Regions from separate parts of the Pseudonocardia sp. Ae505_Ps2 genome, predicted to be linked through region 2. Evidence: riboswitches for the same ligand, from Rfam matches in the RefSeq annotation. Region 2 holds a riboswitch; the other holds the start of a gene.

Region 1 (6,865 bases), on a different contig from region 2:
CTTGATGAACCCGGTCTCGTCCACGATGAACACCCCCGACGCGGTGTCGGTGAGATGTTGCAGGACGTAGCCGCGCAGGTCGTCGCGGACCCCGTCGACGTCCCAGTCCGCGGTGCGCAGCAGCCGCTGCATCCCGTCCGGCGACATCGCCCCGGCGTGTTCGGCGAGGGTCCAGCCGTTCTTCCGCTCGAGCCCCGCGAGCAGGCCTCGCAGGTAGGTTCCGACCCGCCGGCGCGGCTCGACCCTGCGGAAACGGCCAGAGATCAGCTCCACCACCGCGTCCAACGAGGCCACCCACCCGGCAAGATCAACCACGCGGTGATCATCACCGCCGAACGGCCGTCAGCCTCTCACCACACGCCGAACTGCCGTTGCAGTATTAGGCGTTTTCCTAAGGAAAACGCCCGGCCCGGCTCGGTGTGCTCGGCTGCTGGGTGTGGTCGGTGGTGACGCCGTCGGCTCGTCGGGCCAGTGGCGCACAGCGATGGGCGCGTCGCGCGTACCCGTTGTCGGCGTCGCTGACTATCCTCGAGCGGGGATTCCCGTGCTGGGCGATGACGGAAGGTGGGGGCATGGGGGATGAGCTGATGCAGATCGGTCAGGTGTCGACGCGCATCGGCCTGTCGCTACGCACCATCCGTCACTGGGACGAAGTGGGACTGGTGACTCCCTCGGCACGGTCGGCGGGAGGCTTCCGGCTCTACACCGAGGCCGATGTCGACCGGCTGGCGTTCATCAAGCGGCTCAAGCCACTTGACTTCAGCCTCGACCAGGTCAAGGAACTGCTGGCGACGGTCGACGAGCGCGGGCAACGCGATGAGCTCGGGTCGGAGCGCCTCGAGGATCTGCTCGGTTGCCTGGCAATGTTCCGGGCAGCCACGGACAGTCGGCTCGACGCCCTGCGCCTCCAGGTCGACAGCCTCGAGTCATTGTCGCGTGATCTGAAGAACCTCGACGCCTCCACCCGGTCGAGTAGCACCTCGCACGCCCCTTGACCTGTGCGGACGTACCGGTCATAGCGACGTCTCGGGGGCTGACGCAGAGCGAGATCGCCGCCGAAGGCCGAGGCTGGCGTTCGCATATGCTGTCGTCCTCTGGATCCCTACGGAGTTTCACCACGTGATCGCGACCGACCTCACACCGCCAGTCGGCAGACTACCCGCCCTGCTTTCGGGCGGATCTGAGCTTGAGCTTTAAGCTCTGAGGTCGTCGGCGTGCTGTCGCTGTGACCCCGGGTGATCATTGGTGCAGCCCTTGGTTGATCATGCTTCTGTCGAAGGAAGAAGATCAACACAAGGGCTGCGGTGGGTAGTGTGCACGCTCAAGCTCAGGTGGCGGCGTTCGGGGAACTGGCCCGGTTCCGTCACGAGTTCTACACGTCGTTGACCTCGCGATCTGATGTGCCGGATCCCTTGGTGAATTTGAGTCCCACGATGCATCCGATCAGGATGGTGAGCACAGCGGCTTTGGCGGGTGTGAACTGCTCGTCGCCCGTTAGCATGGCGTACGCTACGGTCAGTACCGCGCCGATCCCGATCCACACCGAGTAGGCGACGCTGACCGGGATGCTACGCATCGCGAGCGCGAGGCCGACCATGCTCAATCCCAGGAACACGAGGAACACGACGGTGGGGATGGGCCTGCTCAGTCCGGCGGACATGCCGAGCGCTGTCGCCCACACGGCCTCGAACACCGCACTGACGATGAGGATCAGCCAACTCATCAGGAAACCACCTTGAGCGCCGCCACGCTGCCGACCAGACCGGCGAGCAGGATGATCTTCAGCGGGGTCGCCTTCTCCTTGCCGCTGCTGATCGCCCACCCGGCGGTCAGCACAGCGCCGACACCGACCCAGACAGCGTAGGAGGTGCCGGTGGGCAGGCTCTGCATCGCGATTGCGAGCCCGGCCATGCTGAAGACGAGAGCGACCGTGAACACGATCGTCGGTCCGCGGCGTTTGAAGCCGTCGGAGGCGGCCAGCGCTGTCGCCCATACTGCCTCCAGGACACCGGAGGCGATCAGGATGCTCCATGCCACGATAAACTCCAGAGGCCAGTCTTGTCGCTGCGCGGGTACTGGCCGACCTCGTCCGCAAGGCCACTGAGGCCCTCGGTACGCAAACCTACCAAGGAACTCCGGATCCATGGCAGGCGGCGGCGAGCTATGAACCGTCCTGGGTCTGCGAGAGGCTGAGGTTCAGGCCACCGCACCCTGTTGGGCGATGGATGTAGCGTACACCATTTCTCGTTCGATCGGCGACATATAGTCAATGGAGGAGTGGAGCCTCACACTGTTGTACCAGTGAACCCACTCCGCGGTCTCTCGCTCCACTTCGCGAAGACCGATCCAGTTCCGAGAATGAGCATGCGGAACGATGAGCTCTGACTTGTACAGGCCGATCGTGGACTCCATCAGCGCGTTGTCCAGCGCGTCACCGACGGTGCCGATCGAGCCGGCGATACCAGCCTCGGCGAGTTGCTCGGTGAACGCCAGAGACGTATATTGGGACCCGGCATCCGAATGATGAATAAGACCCTCGGAGGTGAACTCGCTGATCGCCCGTTGGCGAGTGGACAACGCCTGCGCCAAGGCCCCGGAGACGAGATCGGTGGTCTTGCTCATCGACGCCTTCCATCCGAGGATTCTGCGGGAGTGGACGTCGGTCACGAACGACACGTAGCAGAACCCGGAGGCGGTCCACACATACGTGAAATCCGCGACCCACAGCGCATCCGGTCGAGTCGGCGCCGCCCACGCCCGCTTGACCAGGTCAGGATGGCGGGCTGCGCGCTGATCACGGGTCGTCGTGGCCGTGTGGTGGACCCCGCGGCGCACGCCCTGGATCCCGGCGACACGCATCAATCACCCCCATCTGGTCCCGCCCGACCCGGAGCCCTTCCCGCCGCGCCGCACGCCACATCTTCCGCACCCCGTACACACACCTGGGCGAATTCAGGCGGTTGAAGCATCTAGCTCAACGAGTTCGGCGAATATCTCGGAGGGCTTCTTCCAGTTGTGGATTTTACGGGGTCGGTCGTTGATGTCGCAAGCCACCATCGCCAGGTATTTCGGGTCCGAGGTGATGTCCGTGCCTTTCGGGAAGTACTCGCGGACGATGCGGTTGAGGTTCTCGTTGCTGCCGCGTTCCCACGGCGAGTGTGGGTGGGCGAGGTACACCGGCATCGAGCCCTTGGTGACGGTGGCGTGGCCGGCCATCTCGGCACCGCAGTCCCAGGTCAGTGAGGCCCGCATGTGCGCGGGCAGACCGCTGGTGGCGGCGATGACCCCACGGCCGACGGTGAGCGCGGCGCGGCCGGTCAGGGGCACGAGGACCAGGAACCGGGAGGTGCGCTCGACCAGCGTGGCGACGGCGGTCTTGCCGTTCTTGCCGATGACCAGGTCACCCTCCCAGTGGCCGGGCACGGCGCGCCCCTGGGCGTCGGCGGGGCGGGCGTCGATGTAGGTCGGGTCCTTGATCCGCGGGGCCGGTGGGGGCTTGGCGCCGCCTCGTCGGGCGGTGCGCCCGGACCGTAGCGCGAGCAGCTCGCGGGCCAGCGTGGACACCGGGGTGGCATAGATCCACTGGTAGATCGCCTCGTGAGACACCCGACAAGCCTCGTCATCGGGGTGCTCGGTCGGCAACCGGCCCGCGATCGAGGCCGGTGACCAGCCACCACGCAACAGAGCATGCACGATCCCGCGCAACCGCGGGTGACGGTCCACCGCGAACTGCTTCGGCCGCTCCCGCGCCGCCAGGGCCCGTTCCTGCGCTGCCGCGGCCCGGTACTCGTAGCGTCCGCCGTGACGACGGACCTCACGAGAGATCACCGACCGATCACGACCCACCACCGAGGCGATCTGCTTGTAGGACAAGCCCTCCGCGAGACCCCTCGAGATCTCCTCCCGATCCGACAACATCAACATCTCACGCACGGAACATCCTGTCCCGCCGAACAACCAAGATCAAGTGCTACGACCGGCTGAACTCACCGAACGCTACGGATGGGACGTCACCTATACTCTACTTGTAGTCGCCGCAGTAATCACCGCGGCCCTATTCCTTCTAGCAGACAGGACCGAGAACGCGCAATCCGACTGACCGCACCGTCGCACCGAGCCCAGGACACCGAGCGGCCAGCCTAGATGGCATGGAGTCCTGTAAAGAAATGAGGACTGAGTAGTGAGTCTTTTTGATCCGATGGGTCAAGGCGAGAGGTCGGAGAGTCGCGGAGAAGGTTCGGGGCTACTGCGAAGTGATGATCAGGATACGGTTACATTGCGAACTCGGGAGCGTCTCTTAAGAGTCATTAGTGGCCGCTCGAGGCGATTCCGAGTTGTCGCAGTATCGACCGGGTCGATATTATTTATCTTGCTTTCAGTGACAGGACTTCTGGTCATGACAGAAGAAGGTAGAGTCACCGTAGAGGGAAAGGTCGTGGGATTGATGACATCGCCTTCTCGGAAGGTTGTGGACGGCTTCTTCCCTCTCTCTTCCGGTGGCTGCGCAGGGTCTGGAGAATTCAAAGGAGTGCGGGCGGGAGGACTGATTTCCGTGCTGAACTCGAAGAGGCAATTGATAGGCTCCGGGCAACTAAGCGACTCTATCATTGTGGGGAGTTCGTGTCAATTTAGCTTTAAGGTTGATGGCGTTTTGAAAAACAAGGTCTATCGAGTTAGCGTTGCCGGTCGCATGCCGTTGTCCTGGACTGCGGCGGAAGTTGGATCTCCTGGGGGGATTCGAATAGTTCTTGGAGTGTAGCTGGGGCGCAGCCAGGGCCCCGGCAAAGTCGTCAGATGATCTTGTAGGTGGTCAAGGGTCGGTGGGCGTCTCGGGCGTGGTGGCGTAGTCCGGCGGCGATGTTGGTGGTTCCGGTCAGTCGGAGTGCGGCGATCGCGAGGTTGCGCAGGGCGGCCATGACCTGGGGGCCGGCTGCGGTGCGGGTCTGGGAGCGGTCCTCGTCGAAGGAGACGTCCCGGACCCAGTGCAGCCGGTTCTCGATGTTCCAGTGCCCGCGGATCCAGCGGGCCAGCAAGATCGGGTCTGCCTGGAACGCGGTCAGGCTGGTGATCGCGTAGACGGTCACGGTCTTCCACCGTGCGCCCGGACGTAGCGGGCGGCGCCGGCGGATGAGCCGGATGGCCTGGGCGGCGTGTGGGAAGAACTCCCCGCCCCGGTCCGGGCACCGCTGCAGGGAGAGCACGCTGATCGTGCGGGTCTCGACCCGCCCGTGGCCACGGGCCCGCTGCCGGGCGGCCGGCCCGGTCATCTTCCAGGGCAGCGCACGCAGCCGGGCCAGCAGCGTGGGCTGGTTAGCCTTGACCGTCATCAGGTAGTGCCCACCGAGCTCGACTGGGCCGGGTTCTGGCGCGGCTTCGACCGGCTGCACCATCTGCGCGATGCGTCCTGGACCAGCGAGGACAAGCTGCGTGGCAAGGCCCACCAGCAGCTCGGCTCGCTCGGGGGCGGAAATCACTTTGTGGAGCTCTGCCTCGACGGCGACGACCGGGTCTGGCTGATGCTGCACTCCGGGTCGCGGGGGATCGGCAACATCCTGGCCAACCTGCACATCGAGAAGGCCAAGGTGCTGCCGCACAACCAGGAGCTGCCCGACCGCGACCTGGCCGTGTTCCTCGCCGGCACCCCGCAGATGGACGCCTACCGGGCCGACCTGCACTGGGCGCAGGAGTACGCGCGGCTCAACCGGCGGGTGATGATCGAGCTGTGAGGTTCCCCCGCTTTGCCGGAGTGTCTGAACACTGGTTCGATCTTGAGAGCCAGGAAGGAAGGCACTGGTGACTGCACCGAAGAAGTACCCCGATGAGCTGCGTGAACGGGCGGTTCGGCTGTATCGGGAGTCCGACCCTCGCCCGACGTTCCGGACGCTCGCGCAGCAGCTCGGGGTGCATCACGAGGCCCTGCGCAGCTGGGTCCGCCAAGCCGAGGCCGACACCGGCGAGCGCCATGATCGGCCGTCGACCGACATGCTCGCCGAGAACCGCAGGCTGGCGAAGGAAAACGCCGAGCTGCGGCGGGTCAACGAGGTCCTGCGCGCGGCGAGCGCCTATTTCGCCTCCGAGATCGGCCCGACCCGGAGGTGGTCATGAGCTTCGTCGACGCCCATGGCTTCCCCGCCGGTCTCGTACTACGGGTCCTTGGTGTGCCGGTCTCGACCTACTACGACTGGCGCACCCGCCGCGCGAACCCCTCTCAGCGCCACCTCGACGACGCCGTGCTCCTCGAACAGATCGTGAAGATCCGCTCGGTCAGCGAGTTCGCCACCGCCTACGGATCCCCGCGGGTCTGGCTCGAGCTGCGCCGCCAAGGCGTGCACGTCGGCCGCAAGCGCGTCGAGCGGATCATGCGCGAGCACGGCCTGCAGGGCGCCCACCTGCGCCGCGGCTGGAAGGGCGGCTCGACCCGGCAGAACCCCGCCCACCGGCCGGCGCCGGACCTGCTCGAACGCGACTTCACCGCGGCCGCGCCGAACCGGGTGTGGGTGGCCGATCTGACCCGGATCGTCACCGGCGAGGGCGTGTTGTGGATGGCCTCGGTGCGTGACGCGTTCTCCAACCGGGTCGTCGGCTGGGCCACCGACTCCCGTGCGACGACCGCGCTGGTGCTCACCGCGCTCAACCACGCCCTGCGCTCGCGGGACCTGCGCCCCGGCCAGTTGATCTTCCACAGCGACAAGGGAGCCCAGTACACAGCGCTGCGGTTCACCCAGCGCCTGGTCGACGCCGGTGTCGCCCCGTCGACCGGGTCCAACGTCGGACATACGGCGCTCGATGCTGTCGCGGTAGACCATGATCAGCCCGCACCCCAGGCGCGCGCCGGATCCGCCGGCGAGCAATCGTCAAGACCTGT
Region 2 (9,897 bases):
TTCACCTTCTACTTCCGCAGCAACTCCGCGCTGGAGACCAATTGCGCGATCGCCGACGTCCGTGACGGCTCCGCCGAGATCTGGGGGCCGTCGAAGTCCCCGATCGCCGCGCAGGCCGAGATCGCCAAGAAGCTCGGGATCGCCCAGAACGCGGTGACGGTGCACGTCACCGAGGGCGGTGGCTCGTTCGGCCGCCGGCTGTTCTTCGACGGTCTGGAGGAGGCCGCCGAGTGCTCGAAGGCGTTCGGCAAGCCGGTCAAGCTCATCTGGACCCGCGCCGACGACTCCCGTCAGGGACGGACCCACCCGATGGCCACCTGCCGGGTGCGCGCCCAGGTCAGCGGGGACGCGGTCAGCAGCTTCGAGATCCGGCACACGAGCGTCGCGACGGAGATCAACCCGGGCCTGTCCGAGGCGATCACCGCGGCGGCGAACAAGGCGCCCGGCGGCAACCTGACCGTCTCGGAGAGCATCTACCTCACGACGCAGACCAACCCGTACAACGTGGGCGTCGCGACCTCGCTGCTCAACGAGGTCGACATGCGCTTCAACACCTGCTCCATGCGCAACATCTACTCGCCGGACACGGCGACGGCACGCGAGCTGATGATCGACCAGGTCGCGGCGAAGATGGGCAAGGACCCGTACGAGTTCCGGTCGGCCTACACGAAGCTCACCCGCTGGAAGAACGTCGTCGACCGGGCCGCGAAGGAGGCGGACTGGGGCAAGTCGATGCCGAAGGGCACGGCCCAGGGCATCGCGATGCACGTCGAGTACAAGGGCGTCGCCTGCGCGGTCGTCGAGCTCGACTGCCGGCCGGAGACCGTCGACCGGAAGATCCGTTCGGCCCGCACCGGCCCGCGTGTCACCAAGGTGACCTATGTCGTCGACGGCGGACTGATCATCAACCCGCGTGGCTTCGAGGCCCAGATGATGGGCGGCATCAACGACGGCATCGCGATGACGCTGACCGCGGGCCTGCACCTGGTCGACGGGCACTTCGTCGAGGCGAGCTGGGACAACTACTTCTACACCCGGCAGTGGAACACCCCGCCCGAGATGAACATCGTGCTCATCGAGGACTCGGAGGCCCCCGAGCCCGGCGGTGCCGGCGAGTTCGGCGTCGCCGCGACCTGCGGCGCGATCGCCTGCGCCTACGCGCGCGCCACCGGCACGGTGCCGACGCAGTTCCCGATCCTGCACAACGAGCCGCTGCCGTTCGAGCCCTACCCGACGATCCCGCCCGTGCCGCCGTCGCCGACCAACGGCCTCGCCTTCGCCCGCTGAGGAGACTGACATGCCTTCCCACACCTTCACGGTCAACGGCGAGAAGGTCACCGTCGACGTCGAGGACGACGTCCGGGTCCTCTGGGTCCTGCGGGACCTGCTGGGCGTGACCGGGCCGAAGTACGGCTGCGGGATCAACGTCTGCAAGGCCTGTACGAGCCACATCAACGGCAAGGCCTTCAACCCGTGCTCGGTCCCGGTCGGGGCGATCTCGGAGTCCGACGAGATCACCACGATCGAGGGGATCGCCGACGGCGAGAAGCTGCACCCGATGCAGCAGGCCTGGATCGACCACGACGTCGCCCAGTGCGGGTACTGCCAGCCCGGCCAGATCATGGCGGCGATCGACCTGGTCAAGCGCTGCTCGGCCGAGGGGCGCTCGATCGACGACGAGGCGCTCGACGACATCCGCAACATCTGCCGGTGCGGGACCTACAACCGCATCCGGAAGGCGATCAAGGCCGGCGCCGACAACATGTGACGCCGCCGCGGCGAGTGCCTACGCCGCACCACTCTAGGCCGTTAGTGTGAACGGCCAGCTCCCCACACCGAAGGACGGATTCGATGCAGAACCGGATGCGACGCTCCCTCATCGCCGTCGGCGCGCTCGCCGCGGTGGCCTTCCCGCTGGCCGGGATCGCCTCGGCCGACACGGACACCGACGCCGAGCACGGCTACCCCAGCACGCAGAGCCCGACCCAGGGCCTGGACGCGGTGCTGGAGACCACCGACACCCTCGGTTACGGCTTCTTCGACTCGGCCGACGCCGTCTCGTCGAGCAACCGGCCCGACGGCGTCAACGGCACCGACACCGAGATCCCGCAGGCCGACCCCCGCTTCGTCGAGGGGCCGGCCGGTGGGCTGCTGAAGGACGGACCCTTCGAGTAAGGGGCTCCCACGGCGGCGGGGCCGGTACTCCTCACGGGGTGCCGGCCCCGCCGTCGTTCCCGGGTCGGTGCAGGCCCGTCAGTGCAGGACCTTCAGCCCCACCACACCCGCGACGATCGCGAGCAGGCACAGCAGCCGCGCCGTCGTCGCCGGCTCGCCGAGGGCCGCCATGCCGTAGAGCGCGGTGCCGACCGCGCCGATGCCGACCCACACGGCGTACGCGGTGCCGACGGGCAGGTCGCGCAACGCCAGGGCCAGCCCGGTCATGCTCAGAGCCAGCGCGCCCGCGAACAGCAGCGACGCGCCGAGCCTGCTGAACCCGCGGCTCTGCGACAGCGCCGCGGCCCACACCGTCTCCAGCACACCGGAGACCACGAGGTAGATCCATGCCATGACGAGCTCCCTTCCGGAGGGGATGCGTCGTCTTGGCGTTCCGGGTACGGCGCGTCTCGTCCGGGGAGCCGCCGGGGGGCGGTCCGGTACCAGGATGGCGGAGCGCCGCGCCCGGGTCGAGCGATGGTGACCGGTCGGACCGGGACCTACGCTCGCCGGGTGCGTCTGCTCGCCGTCGTCGCAGGGTTGTGTCTGTTCACCGGCGGGATGATCATGCTGCCTCCGTGGCTCCAGTACGCTCTTCCCGATCCGGACGCCCAGCCCTACGTGTACTACCTCCCGCCCGGGGCCCCCGATCCGCCCGGTCCGGACCTCACGTGGCCGATCCTGGGCTCGGTGCTGTTGGGCGTCGGTCTCCTCTGTGGGGTGACGGCGTTGCTGTGGTGGGTCTTCCGGCTGATCGCCCGTCTGCGCTGACCGCCGGGGCGTCGGGGAGGACGGGCCGACACGGCCACCAGGAGCGGACCCACCGCGCCATCCTGCCCGGGAGCCCGCTGTGGCCTACGGTCGCCGGCATGCTGGTCGTGGGATCGGTCGTCATCCGGGTCGACGATCTGGCGGAGCAGATCCGGTTCTGGACCGCGGCCCTGGACTACGAGCTGCGCACCCCCGTCGACGACGACTTCGCGCTCCTGCGCCCCCGCGACGGCCGCCCCGGCCCGAACGTGTCGCTCGACGTCGCGCCGTCCGAGCGGGTCCTGCCGCCGCGCATCCACCTGGACCTGTACGCCGAGGACCAGCAGGCCGAGGTCAGGCGCCTGGTCGCACTCGGCGCACAGGAGGTCCCGTGGCGCCACCGGCCCGCCGACGCCGACTACGTGATCATGCAGGATCCGGAGGGCAACCGGTTCTGCGTCGTCGACGGCGGGGGCGGGCCCGCGTCGTCGGGAGCCTGATCGGGAAAGGGGTCGACGTCGGTGGCCGGTCGGCGGAGGCTCTCGTCGTGGACCATCGACTGCTCGCCTTCGCCGCCGCCGCGGCGGTCGTCATCGCCATCCCCGGACCCAGCGTCGTGTTCACCGTCGGTCGTGCGCTCGCGGCCGGCCGGTCCGCCGCGCTCGCGACGGTCCTCGGCAACGCCGTCGGTGTCTTCCTGCAGGTGGTCGCGGTGGCCGTCGGCCTCGGGCAGCTCGTCGCACAGTCCGCTGCCGCGTTCACCGTCCTCAAGCTGGTGGGGGCCGCCTACCTCGTGTACCTGGGGATCGCGGCGTTCCGGCACCGGCACGACGTCGTCCGCGCGATGCATCGCTCCGCTGAGGGCCGGCGCATCGGCGCGGCCCGCAGCGTCGTCGACGGCCTGGTGGTGGGTGTGCTGAACCCGAAGTCCGTCGTCTTCTTCGTCGCGTTCCTGCCCCAGTTCGTCGACGTGCGTGGGCCGGTCGGCACGCAGATCCTGCTGCTGGGGGCGCTCTTCGTCGCCATCGGCCTGGTGCTCGACAGCGTGTGGGCCCTCGCCGCGGGATCGGCCAGGGACTGGTTCGCGTCGTCGCCGAGGCGGATCGCGGCGGTGGGCGGTGCCGGTGGGCTCGCGATGATCGGTCTCGGCGTCGGGGTGGCGGCGACGGGGTCGTCGCAGTAGGGCGGCTACCGGCCGAGGCCGACCACGACCCCGAGCACGACCAGCGCGAGACAGATCGCGGCGTTCAGGACCGGGTGCTCGGCCAGGATCGCGACGAACTCGCGCAGGGTGGCGCTGGGCCGGTAGTAGCGGGCGGTCGGCGCGCCGACGACCTGGCCGTTCACCCCGACCCGGCGGGCGGTGAGCGCGGCCCGGAACGCATGGAAGTCGTTGGTGACGATGACGCAGCGATGGTCGGGCAGCCGTTCGGTCATGAGCGCCCGGCTGAACTCGAGGTTCTCCTGCGTCGTCCTCGACCGGTCCTCCCGCAGGATCTTCTCCGACGGCACGCCGCGGGCGACCAGGTAGTCGGCCATCGCGACGGCCTCGGCGACCGGCTCGTCGGGACCGCGGCCACCGGAGGTCACCAGCATCGGGTTCCCGCCCCGCTCCCGCTCCTGGTCCCACAGGGCGGCCCCGCGGTCCAGACGGGCGGCGAGCAGCGGCGGCACCGCACCGCGGATGAGCCCCGACCCGAGCACGACGACGAAGTCGACGCCCGGGCGGACCCCCAGCCGCCCGTAGACGAAGGCGTAGGCCAGCAGGCTGCACAGCAGGAACCCGAGGTAGGCCGCGAGCAGCAGCGCCGCGAAGGTCAGCGCCGTCAGGAACCGGTTCTCGACGCGCACCATGATCGGGACGAGGACGACGACCGCGAGGCAGGCGAGCCCCGCGAGCAGGGACAACAGGTTCGCCGGCCGCCGCCCCTCCCGCCGCATCATCACGACGCCGTTGACGAGCAGGAAGCCCGTCAGCACGAGCACGCCCACGATCAGCAGCGCCGCGACCACCACCGTCACGGGCTCGATGACGCCGATGTCGAGCCGGAGGAGCTGGGCGAACACCGCCATCAGGAGCAGGACCGTCGCCGTCCCGCCGAGCAGCGCGTTGCGGAACCGTCGTCGCTCGACGAGCACCCCGACCACGCACAACGTCGCCGACAGCGCGGCCAGGGTGAACAGGACACCGGCGACCGTCACCGGGCCACCCCCAGCCGCATCCCGTCGGACGGGCGGTCCGTTCTCCGCACGTGCTCCTCGCCGGTCACCGGTCCTCCTCGTCGCGACGGCTCTGCACCCGAGCCGTGGCTCATCCGATCATGACGCCCGGCCGTCCGACTGGAGGGAGCTCCGCGCGTCCGGGTGGCCGCCGTCGGCCTGTGTCATCCGTACCGGGGTCCACCAGGAGATGCTGCGCAGCACCCACTCCACCGGCCCGTACCGGAAGCGCCGCAGCCACCAGCGGCTCGCGACCACCTGGACCACCAGGATCGCCGCGGCGAACGGCAGCAGGACGCGGTAGCCGCCCGGGCCGGAGAACGCCGGGACCATGGTCAGCAGCAGGACCAGCAGTGTCGCCGAGAGGTAGTTCGTCAGCGCGAGCCGCCCGAGCGGGGCGAGGACGGAGGAGACCCACGGCCCGACCGGGGACGCCGTCAGCAGGACGAGGGCGCTCGCGTAGCCGACGGCCATGACGAGCCCGGCGGTCGAGGACACCTGGTCGAAGCCGCTGTTCTCGATCGTGTCGACCTGGATGCTCAGCAACGGCACCGCAGCGACGACGGCCCCGGCCAGCACAGCCGTCCACGCGGCCCGGTTCGGTGCCGCGATCTGGCGGTGCAGGCCGTAGCGGGCGGCGGCGAGGCCGAGCAGGAACAGGCCGGGGATGAGTAGCAACCCACCGCTGGTGAACGTGAGCGCCACGCCGATCGCGACGGCTCCGCCGAGCGCGATCACCGGCCGCGGCAGCCAGGAGGCCGGGAGGAGCACGACGAGGCCGACGATCGCGTACGGGAGCAGTGCCTCACCGGGCTGCAGGAGCTGGTGTGCGGCGCCCAGCACACCGAGCGCGAGCAGCCGGCGCAGCAGCACGAGCCACGGCCGGGCGGTCCGCCCGGCCGCTCCGTCCAGGATCAGGGCGGTGCTGAGTCCGAACAGGAACGAGAACAGCGGGAAGAAGCGTTGGTGCGCCGTGACCTCGAGCCACTGGGGCAACGCGCCCTGCCAGGAGCCCGGAAGGGACGGCAGCCCGGCGATCGCGATCATGTTGACGGGGAGGATTCCGCACAGGGCCAGCCCGCGGAGGGCGTCGAGGGCCTCGACCCGGTCGGTCGAGGTCGGGGGTGCTGGGGCGCTCAGGTCTGGTCGGTGCACCCGTCCAGCATGGCGACCGCGCGACGCGGGCGGATCGGCCCGGAGACCGGTTCCGCCCGCGGGGAATCGTCCTTTCGGCCGGGTCACTGCGGTGGGAGCCTCGGACGATGTCGGCATCCCGCGTTCCGCTCCTGCGCTGGCAGTTCGACCTGACGTGGGTCCTGTTCGAGTACCACCTCGAGCGGCTCGACGACGACGAGACCCTGTGGCGGCCGGCGCGTGTCTGCTGGACGGTGCACCCGTCCGACGACGGGACGTGGCGGCCCGACTGGGCGGACTCCGAACCCGACCCGATCCCCGTCCCGACGATCGCGTGGCTCACCTGGCACATCGGCTGGTGGTGGTCGGTGACGACGGACCATCTGCGTGGTCGCACGCCGCCCGACCGCGCCGACGTGGTGTGGCCGGGTGACGCCGCCGCCACCGTCACCTGGATGCGCGCTCTGCGTGACGAGTGGACGCAGGTCCTGGACGGACTGTCCGACGACGACCTGGCCGCGGAGGCCCCGTTCCCGTGGCAGGGGGATCCGGCGATGACGGTCGGTCACACGCTGGCCTGGGTGAACACCGAGCTCGCGAAGAACGCCGCGGAGATCGGGCAGCTGCGGCTGGTGCGCGCGGCCGGCCGCTGAGGCGATCCGTGCGGTCAGGCCCTGCGGCCGCGGAATCGTGCCGACGTCGGCCCGTGTTCATCACAGCGGTGCCTGGTGGCCGGTAACGGGCAATGAGGTGTTCTCAGTAGCGGGGTGGCAGGTCGTGGCGACACGCCGAGGGTGGTGAGATGAGCGGGAACGGGGCAGGACCCCGGTAGATCGGTTCGGTCCAGCACAGATCGACACCGTCACCGAGGTCCTGCATGTCTGATCCTGTCACCTACACCGCTGTCCTCCCGATCGGGGAGCGCACCGTGGCCTATCTGGCGCGGCTCCTGGTCCTTCAACGCCGTCGACGTGGCACCCGGCGGCGGGCGTTGACCCCGTTCGCCCAGGCAGTGCTGGTGATCCGCTGGTTCTGTGATGCTACCCGGGTCCGATGTTCGGCCGGTGACAACGCGATCAGCACTGCAACGGCCTACCGTTACCTGCACGAAGGCATCGACGTCCTCGCCGCGGCCGCACCCGGCCTGCACGGAGCCCTGCTCGCCGCCCGCACAGCCGGGCACACCCACGTGAATCTCGACGGCACCCTGATCGCCACCGACCGGTGCCGCGCGCTCGGCCTCACCCCCGGGGTCGACCTGTGGTGGTCGGGCAAGCACCGCCGCCACGGCGGGAACATCCAGGTCCTCACCGCACCTGATGGATGGCCGCTATGGACCAGCGACGTGCGGCCGGGCCGCGAGCACGACACCCGCTGCGCCCGTACCCACCCCGGGCTGCTCGAGGGCCTGGCCGCGTTCACCGACGACACCCACGCCGCGCTGGGCGATCTGGGCTACGAAGGCGAAGCCGACCGGCTCACCGTGCCCATCAAACTCGCCCCCGGCCGCGGGCAGACGGTCAACCAGCGCACCGTCAACACCCTGCACTCAGCCCTTCGTGCTCTGGCCGAACGCGGAAACGCCCTGCTCAAGACCACCTTCGCCGCGTTGCGGCGAGTCACGCTATGTCCCTGGCGCACCGGCGCGATCACCGCAGCTGCGCTCGTACTACTCCACACCGAGTACGACCGCACGACATGATCAACCCGCTACTGAGAACACCTCACTGTCCTCCACGCACCCGGCCCGCTGGTGATCTCCTCGCGGCGCAGGCTCGTCCCTGCCGGGCCGAGGGGTGGGGTGCAAGGTACGGGGTCCAGCCTTGCACCCCACCCCTCGGGCTGGCTGCCGTCTCGGTGCGCCGCGAGGAGATCACCAGCCCCGCCGCCCCCCCCTGATCTCCGAGCGGTGCCGGGTTCGGGCGGAGCCCGGCCGCCGGAGGCGCTGTCTGGGGTCACTCCTGGATGTAGCCGGTTTCGGGGTCGATCATGCTGAGGAAGCCGCGGATGGCGTCGTGGAGTTCCTCGGTCGTCGCTGGTCTGCGCCCCGATCCGAACTGGGAGAAGCCGTAGTCCGGGTTCGGTCCGGTCTCCCAGGCGAAGTCGTAGGTGCCTGGCGCGGCGGGGCGTGGTCGGACGGTGAACCGCTCGCCGTCGACGACGAGGGCCCTCGGTCGCTCCTGCTCCCAGATCCGTCGAGCGTCTGCGTCTGTCATGACCGGATCGTCTCGGATAGGCGCTGCTCGGTGGGGAGGGGCCGGGTAGCCGAGCCACGGCGCCGCGAACGGGCCGGAGGTGTAGTGAGCGAGCGACGGGGCCGGCGTGGCCGGCCCCGCGCCGCCGGAGGCGGCGCCTTGATCCCCTAAAGGCAAATTCGGCAGTCGAGGTGTGCGGTTGCGAGTCGAGGTGACCGTGATGCCTCCCGAGTGGTTACCGGCAGGCCGAACCCTCGCTTGCCGCACTTTGAATGATAGGCAGTACCATAGGTCCTAGATGGTCTGCAAGAGTGGAGGCCCAGGGCTCCTGGCGGGGACAGGGTCTCTGTCAACTTCGCGGGAGGTGTTGGATGCTTGGTCTGATAGTGCGCTTTAACTTGAAGGATGCCGAGGCCGCGCAAAAGTTTGATGCCCTGGTGGCGGAAATAAGCAGACAGGTCGAGTCCTCGGAGCCGGGCACTCTGCTCTACGTGGTCAACACCGTAGAAGGCGCACCTCTCTCGCGCATCTTTTACGAGGTGTACGCAGACGGCGACGCGTTCGAAGCGCATGAGGCGACCGAGCACATCAAGTATTTTCTCAACGAGCGGGAGCGGTACATTACAGACTTGCGGGTGGAATTCGTCACTCCGGTGAGCGGAAAGAATCGTCCCGATGTCCGGTGAAGAATCTAAGAGTTTTGGACGCCGGGTTGCCTTTCTTCGCAAGAAGCTCGGCTATTCGCAGTTGGAGTTCGCCCGGAAGGTGGATCGATCGGAGACCTGGCTGAGCCAGGTTGAGCGGGGCGTGCGACAGATCGACCGCCTGTCGGTGCTGGAACGGCTCGCGGCCGCCCTAGAAGTCTCAGTGGCGGAGTTGGCGCCGGAGAAACCGGCTGTGACTGCCGTCGCCGAGAAGTCCTCGGCTGCATCCACACTGGCTTTGACACTTGCTTCCAGCCCCGCGCTGCGCGCGATGGTTAACCTGCCAGGCATAGTGGACCTGGCTGAGGTCGAGCGGCGAGCGGCGCAGGCGTGGGAGCTGACTCACGCTGCGAGGTATGATGCGTTAGCTGATCTGCTCAGTGGCTTGGTGGCGGATGTTGAGGCTGTCGAGAGACAGACTGCGGGCGACGAGCTGGCGCGTGCCCGTCGGACACGGACGCGAGTTTACCTCGCTGCCGGTGGTGCGTTGGTCAAGCTCGGCGAATTCGGGGCCGCTTGGGTAGCGATTGACCGTGCCGCGACGGCGGCGGGCCTGGCCGGGGACCTTCTCCTTCTCGTGGAATGCAGGTTTCGCCTCGCTATCGCTTTCCTGGCTGCGCGACGTTTCGATATGGCCTTCCAGGTCGCGGACACAGCAATCACCGCCTTGTCGGACCGTG

Evidence for each region. Region 2 has a riboswitch for guanidine ahead of Ae505Ps2_RS08645 (multidrug efflux SMR transporter). Riboswitches for the same ligand answer to the same signal wherever they lie in the genome.
Region 1: linked by a shared signal. The riboswitch ahead of Ae505Ps2_RS28600 (multidrug efflux SMR transporter) and the one ahead of Ae505Ps2_RS08645 (multidrug efflux SMR transporter) in region 2 are both predicted to bind guanidine.

Annotation. Positions count from the first base shown of each region.
Region 1 covers NZ_MCIP01000002.1:75,611-82,475, forward strand. The annotation lists partial or broken gene Ae505Ps2_RS28585 (IS701 family transposase) at 1-315, opposite strand, end outside; gene Ae505Ps2_RS28590 (MerR family transcriptional regulator) at 573-995, shown strand; gene Ae505Ps2_RS28595 (multidrug efflux SMR transporter) at 1,373-1,723, opposite strand; gene Ae505Ps2_RS28600 (multidrug efflux SMR transporter) at 1,723-2,037, opposite strand; guanidine-III (ykkC-III) riboswitch at 2,048-2,113, opposite strand; partial or broken gene Ae505Ps2_RS28605 (IS3 family transposase) at 2,197-2,950, opposite strand; gene Ae505Ps2_RS28610 (IS30 family transposase) at 2,953-3,924, opposite strand; gene Ae505Ps2_RS28615 (ISAs1 family transposase) at 4,791-5,327, opposite strand; partial or broken gene Ae505Ps2_RS28620 (RtcB family protein) at 5,361-5,723, shown strand; gene Ae505Ps2_RS28625 (transposase) at 5,794-6,105, shown strand; partial or broken gene Ae505Ps2_RS33845 (IS3 family transposase) at 6,102-6,749, shown strand.
Region 2 covers NZ_MCIP01000001.1:1,826,347-1,836,243, forward strand. The annotation lists gene Ae505Ps2_RS08630 (molybdopterin cofactor-binding domain-containing protein) at 1-1,287, shown strand, start outside; gene Ae505Ps2_RS08635 ((2Fe-2S)-binding protein) at 1,298-1,768, shown strand; gene Ae505Ps2_RS08640 (hypothetical protein) at 1,864-2,175, shown strand; gene Ae505Ps2_RS08645 (multidrug efflux SMR transporter) at 2,254-2,568, opposite strand; guanidine-III (ykkC-III) riboswitch at 2,590-2,655, opposite strand; gene Ae505Ps2_RS08650 (hypothetical protein) at 2,728-2,985, shown strand; gene Ae505Ps2_RS08655 (VOC family protein) at 3,084-3,464, shown strand; gene Ae505Ps2_RS08660 (LysE family translocator) at 3,512-4,147, shown strand; gene Ae505Ps2_RS08665 (YdcF family protein) at 4,153-5,166, opposite strand; gene Ae505Ps2_RS08670 (DUF418 domain-containing protein) at 5,284-6,339, opposite strand; gene Ae505Ps2_RS08675 (DinB family protein) at 6,447-6,971, shown strand; gene Ae505Ps2_RS08680 (transposase family protein) at 7,196-8,020, shown strand; gene Ae505Ps2_RS08685 (hypothetical protein) at 8,274-8,534, opposite strand; gene Ae505Ps2_RS08690 (antibiotic biosynthesis monooxygenase) at 8,885-9,199, shown strand; gene Ae505Ps2_RS08695 (helix-turn-helix transcriptional regulator) at 9,189-9,897, shown strand, end outside.